Linked DNA regions of Allochromatium vinosum DSM 180. The protein of the gene in region 1 interacts with the protein of each later gene in a pairwise test. Links are inferred from orthologs where the notes say so. Each region holds a gene or a part of one and is shown in the gene's direction. Other genes may lie near its edges. The genes, in order: ALVIN_RS13710 and minC.

Region 1 (2,912 bases):
TCTATCACTACAGTAGCCGCGACCCCGAGCATCACGGCTGCGCGGCCCACGGCAGCGACACCCGCCAGGCCGCCGCCGCCGGACGCGAGCGTCTGCACGCCTTCCGCGAGGCGGTCGAGAACAGCTACTGCTGCGGCGCCTCGATCGAGGGCCTGCTCGTCGGCATCGACACCGACACCGACCGCTTGCGTCTGCATCTGCCCGACGCACGCGGCGATGCCGATCTGGACCGTTTCGTCGACGCCGGCGCGCTCCATCGCGAGACCGCACGGCTCGACCCCGAGGCGGCACGCGCCCTGATCCGTGAGCGCGTGGCCAACCCGAGCGGCGGCGGTCTGGCCCCAGCGCCTGGGATGCAGCGTCTGATCGCGCGTCTGATCGAGCACAACATCTCGCAGCTCGACTATGTGCGTGACTATCACAACGGCCACTACACCGACATCGGACACGAAGAACGTTTCATCGGGGTCGGGATGGATTTCGCCGAGATCCATCTGCGCAACCTGACCTATTTCAGCTTTCTGCGCACCCTGGAAGAGGGCGCCTGCAACCTGGACGTCGGTATCAAGATCTTCAAGCAGCTCAACGTCGACCATGGACTGCCGGTCCCGATCGTCATCCGTTTCGAGTACTCGGGACAGGTGCCGGGCGCGCGCGAGCGGGCGATCGAGCGTTGCGAACGCCTCGCCGAGGCCATCACTCAGCGCTATCCGGATCTGGCCGAGCACGGTCTGCTCCACACCTACTGGACGGTGCGCGACAGCCAGGGCCACGGACGACTGGAGCCGGTCGGCGGCTCGCTGCTCGGCGGGAGGACGGCATGAAGATCTGTCGCGTCGAAAAACCGCTGGTCGCGACTAACCGCATCCCCGGACTGGAGCATCGTCATCTCCAGGTGGTGCTCGACGGCAAGAGTCGGATGGTCGCCGTCGATGCCGTGGGCTGCACCCCCGGCGACTGGGTGCTCTGTGTCGGCAGCTCGGCGGCACGCGAAGCCGCCGGCCACAAGGACTACCCGAGCGACCTGACCATCGTCGGCATCATCGACCACTGGGCGGAGGACTGAGCATGGACATCATGCAGGTGGAACGCTCGCTGGTCTGCACGCGCCGCATCCCCGGACTCCAGTCCGTGTCGCTGCGGGTGCTGCGCGACGCCAAGGGCGGACGGGCGGTGGCGGTCGACACGGTCGGCGCTCATCCGGGCAACTGGGTCTTCACCATCAGCGGCTCGGCGGCCCGGGTCGCGGTCGGCACCCGGATACTCACCGACCTGAGCATCGGCGGCATCATCGACCGCTGGGACGCGCCGGACCCGACCGACGGCGTCTGACAGGATCGATTGCACGAACACGAACACAGCTTACGACACCGAAACACAGACCCACACTTGTCAACAGAGGAGTAACACGAGATGGCTGACGAATACTACGGGATCGCCCTGGGCATGATCGAAACGCGCGGACTGGTGCCCGCCATCGAGGCGGCCGATGCCATGACCAAGGCCGCCGAGGTGCGCCTGATCGGACGCGAGTTCGTCGGCGGCGGCTATGTAACCGTGCTGGTGCGCGGTGAGACCGGCGCAGTGAACGCGGCGGTACGCGCCGGCGCCGATGCCTGCGAGCGCGTCGGCGATGGTCTGGTCGCCGCGCACATCATCGCCCGCCCGCATCGCGAGGTCGAGCCGATCCTGCCGACCGGCGGCCAACTGGCTGAAAAAGCGGCCTGAGACCGGCGCTGACATAAGACCCGACACGACATCGAAATCGCTCAATCCTCTACTTTAAGACCCAGGAGTCAGCCACCATGCCTTCCGAAAACTATGGCATCGCGCTTGGAATGATCGAGACCCGCGGACTGGTGCCCGCCATCGAGGCGGCCGACGCCATGACCAAGGCCGCCGAGGTGCGTCTGATCGGACGTGAGTTCGTCGGCGGCGGCTATGTGACCGTGCTGGTGCGCGGCGAGACCGGCGCTGTGAATGCGGCGGTGCGCGCCGGAGCCGATGCCTGCGAGCGCGTCGGTGATGGTCTGGTCGCCGCGCACATCATCGCCCGCCCGCATCGCGAGGTCGAGCCGATCCTGCCGGTCAAGCCGGGCGACACCGACGGCGGGCATGGTCGCTCCTGATAGCCCATGATGGCCAATCCGAGAATCTTGGGTTATCTGGGGCGCGCGCTCAGTCATGAACTGAGCGCCGTCCAGCAATACCTGACCCATGCCGGGCTGGCGGATCTGTGGGGACTGACCGAGGTCGGCGCGCACTTCCGGCGCGAGGCCGCCGAGGAGCAGGAGCACGCCGAACGCCTGACCGCGCGGATGCTGCGGCTGGGCGCCATGCCCAACGGCTCGCGGCTCAGGCCGGTCCAGGCCGGATTCTCGCTGATCGAACTGCTGGAGGCCGACCGTCGGCTTGAATGGCACGCGGTCGCGCTCTATCACGCGGCGGCCAACTATTGCGCCCTGATCGGCGATGTCGCCGGACGCGACTTCTTCGCCGCCCTGCATGACGCGGAACTGACTCACGCCCGTGAACTGGAGGACTGGATCGGGCGTTTGGATCAGACCAGACGACGCCACAGCACCTGGAGATAGCCATAGCCATGAACGCGACCTCTACCACCTGGCAGCACCGCGAACGCCCGCTTCGCCTCGAACGTCGACTCGATTTCGCCGACTACGCGCGCACCCGCGACTTCCTGGAGGCTGTGGCCAAGGCGAGTGAGGCCACCGGCGTCTATCCCGACATCAGCTTCGGTCGCACCTATGTCAACATCACGATTCACACCGAGCCGCCGGCCACGGATATCGATCCCGAACGGACGGCTTTCGCCGAGCGAGTCGACGCGCTCTTTGCGTCTGAATATGATCGCAGACCCAGTGAGCCGCCATGTTCGATCCCATGCTGAATCT
Region 2 (3,023 bases), 2.6 Mb from region 1 along the record:
CGAGCAGGCGACCGATTATCGTGGGCGCTATTTCGTGCTCGGCGGGCGGCTCTCGCCGCTCGACGGCATCGGCCCGGACGAACTCGGACTCGATGTACTGGAGGCGCGTCTGCGCGACGAGTCCATCGCCGAGGTCATCCTCGCCATCAGTCCGACGGTCGAGGGCGGGGCCACGGCGCAGTTCATCGCCGATCGCGCCGCGCGTCACGGCGTGCGCGTGACCCGTATCGCCCACGGCGTGCCACTGGGCGGCGAGCTGGAATACGTCGACGGCGGAACCCTGGCGCTGGCCTTCTCCGGGCGGCACGCACTCTGAACCACCTCCAACTGGAACGAACCCATGTCCGATACGATTTTTGGCAAGATCGCTTCCGGTGAGATCGCGGCCGATCTCGTCTACAAGGACGAGGATGTCGTCGCCTTCCGTGACATCAGCCCGCAGGCTCCGACGCATCTGCTGGTGATCCCGCGCAAGCCGATCCCGACGCTCGATGCCGCCGGCCCGGAGGATGCCGCGCTGCTCGGCAAGCTGCTGCTGGTCGCGGCCCAGGTCGCGCGCGAGGCCGGGATTGCCGAGCGCGGCTACCGCACTGTCATCAACTGCAACGCGGAGGCCGGACAGACCGTCTTCCACCTGCATCTGCACGTCCTCGGCGGGCGTCCCATGCAGTGGCCGCCGGGTTGATCGCGTGCCGACGGCATCGTCCGTATTTCGCTTTAGGTAGGATTTGCTTATCTTAAGCGTCCTCAGGATGGAGGACGTGGCGGACGTCCCGAGACGCTTCCGTCCAGATCCGGCTCAGCCCCCGTGCTGACGGCCGGATGTGCGTCGAACACAGCCGGAGACCAACAGCGCTCGTCGCTCGATCCCAACGACATGGCCGAGAAACCGACTTCTTCAACGAACGCTTCCGATGGCGCCGGCACCTTCGAACTCAAGGCGGCCAGCTTCACCCTGCCCATCATTCGCCTGCTCGACAACGACATCGAGACCGTGGCGTCGCGGCTGGGGGCCAAGGTGGAGAAGGCGCCGGACTTCTTTCGCAACACCCCGGTGGTGATCGACCTGAGCGATCTGGCCAGGGACCAGAAGCCGATCGCGCTCCCGCAGCTCGTCGGCCTGCTGCGTGGCTATGGCATGATCCCCTTCGGTGTGCGTGGCGCGAATGCCGAACAGACGGCCGCCGCCGAAGCACTCGAACTGGCGATCCTGCGCGAGTCCTATGTGCGACGCACCAAATCGGTCGGCGAGCTGGCAACCGAGACGGAACCCGAACCCGTTCCCGCGACGGTCTCCAGGGCATCTCAGGCACCCGGAAAGCCCCAGGCACCGACCGAGACGGCCCAGCCGCACATCACGGGACAGTCCGGCTTCATGCTGGTCACCAGGCCGGTGCGCTCCGGCCAGCGTATCTATGCCGCCGGCGGGGATCTGTCGATCATCGCGCCGGTCAGCTCGGGCGCCGAGTTGATGGCCGACGGCAACATCCACGTCTACGGACCGCTACGCGGACGCGCGCTCGCCGGGATGAGCGGCAACATGGAGGCGCGTATCTTCTGCCACGATCTCCAGGCCGAACTGATTTCGATCGCTGGGCACTATCGTGTCAGCGAAGGTATCCCACACGAATTGCGCGGCGTCCCGGTCCAGATCTTCCTGGACCAGAAGATTCTGCGTATCGAGAAACTTTGAATATCCGCCACGCCGTCGAACGGAGCGGAACCCCCGAAGGAGGGTGTGACCTTGGCAAGAATCATCGTGATCACCTCGGGCAAGGGCGGGGTCGGCAAGACGACCACGGCCGCCGCGCTGTCCATGGGGTTGGCTCAGCGCGGCAAGCGCACCGTCGTCATCGACTTCGATGTCGGTCTGCGCAACCTGGACCTGATCATGGGGTGCGAGCGGCGCGTCGTCTATGACTTCATCAACGTCATCAACGGCGAGGCCAACCTCAATCAGGCTCTGATCCGCGACAAGCGCTGCGACAGCCTCTACGTGCTGCCGGCCTCGCAGACGCGCGACAAGGACGCCCTGACCCGGGAGGGTGTGGAGCGCGTGCTCACCGATCTGGGGGACAACTACGACTTCATCGTCTGCGATTCGCCGGCCGGCATCGAGCATGGCGCCTACATGGCCATGTACTTCGCCGACGACGCCATCGTCGTCACCAACCCCGAGGTCTCCTCGGTGCGCGACTCCGACCGGATGCTCGGCATCCTCTCCAGCCGCTCGAAGCGTGCCGAGGAGAATCTGGATCCGATCCGCGAGTATCTGCTGCTGACCCGCTACGACCCGATGCGCGTGGCCAATGGCGAGATGCTGAGCGTCGACGACGTCCAGGAGATCCTCTCACTCAAGCTGCTCGGCGTGGTGCCTGAGTCCAGGGCGGTGCTCAATGCCTCCAACGCCGGTATCCCGGTCATCCTCGACCGCGAGAGCGACGCCGGCCAAGCCTATGGCGACATGGTGTCGCGCTATCTGGGTGACGATGTTCCACACCGTTTCCTGCATCCGGAGAAAAAAGGCCTGCTGAGCCGCATCTTCAAGGGGTGAACCATGGGTCTGCTCGACTATTTCGTATCCTCGCGCGCCAAGACGACGGGCAATGCCAGTGTGGCCAAGGAGCGCTTGCAGATCCTCGTCGCCCATGATCGCGTCGCGCGGGACAAGCCCTCTTATCTGCCACAGCTCCAGCAGGAGATCCTGGCGGTGATCCGCAAGTATGTCGAGGTCGACATGGACGCCGTCTCGGTGACGTACGAGCAGGAAGAGTCGCACGAGGTGCTGGAACTCAACATCATCCTGCCCGAGTCGGCCTCGGCATCGAGTGCCTGAGGCCGACTGGATCATGGACGCCGCTCAAGCGGCCGGCAGAAGGAGCCGTTCGATCATTCGACCGTAGATCCGGTGCAGCTGATCGAGATCCGCGACCGCGACACATTCATCGACCTGATGGATGGTCGCGTTGAGCGGCCCGAGTTCGAGCACCTGGGCTCCGGTCGGAGCGATGAAGCGTCCGTCC

Evidence for each region.
Region 2: the proteins of ALVIN_RS13710 (region 1) and minC interact in binary tests that used the Escherichia coli proteins (3 or more experiments, as listed by UniProt). The link is inferred for Allochromatium vinosum DSM 180 from one-to-one orthologs.

What each region holds. Positions count from the first base shown.
Region 1 is NC_013851.1:3,104,269-3,107,180, reverse strand. The notes cover bases 27-2,700. They hold ALVIN_RS13710 (carboxysome peptide B), read left to right. Parts: upstream 27-1,068; coding sequence 1,069-1,332; downstream 1,333-2,700. Other genes in these bases: ALVIN_RS13690 (4a-hydroxytetrahydrobiopterin dehydratase), read left to right, coding at 2,603-2,700; ALVIN_RS13695 (ferritin-like domain-containing protein), read left to right, coding at 2,139-2,594; ALVIN_RS13700 (BMC domain-containing protein), read left to right, coding at 1,806-2,129; ALVIN_RS13705 (BMC domain-containing protein), read left to right, coding at 1,414-1,728; ALVIN_RS13715 (carboxysome peptide A), read left to right, coding at 821-1,066. In the rest of the region: more of ALVIN_RS13720, read left to right, coding at 1-26; more of ALVIN_RS13690, read left to right, coding at 2,701-2,908; ALVIN_RS13685 (LysR family transcriptional regulator), read left to right, coding at 2,890-2,912. UniProt on the Escherichia coli protein: Probably forms vertices in the bacterial microcompartment (BMC) dedicated to ethanolamine degradation. It may be involved in transporting positively charged molecules into and out of the BMC.
Region 2 is NC_013851.1:476,210-479,232, reverse strand. What follows is about bases 1-2,785. They hold minC (septum site-determining protein MinC), read left to right. Parts: upstream 1-877; coding sequence 878-1,693; downstream 1,694-2,785. Other genes in these bases: minE (cell division topological specificity factor MinE), read left to right, coding at 2,558-2,785; minD (septum site-determining protein MinD), read left to right, coding at 1,745-2,554; ALVIN_RS02070 (histidine triad nucleotide-binding protein), read left to right, coding at 341-685; recR (recombination mediator RecR), read left to right, coding at 1-316. In the rest of the region: more of minE, read left to right, coding at 2,786-2,836; dapE (succinyl-diaminopimelate desuccinylase), read right to left, coding at 2,861-3,023. UniProt on the Escherichia coli protein: Cell division inhibitor that blocks the formation of polar Z ring septums. Rapidly oscillates between the poles of the cell to destabilize FtsZ filaments that have formed before they mature into polar Z rings. Prevents FtsZ polymerization.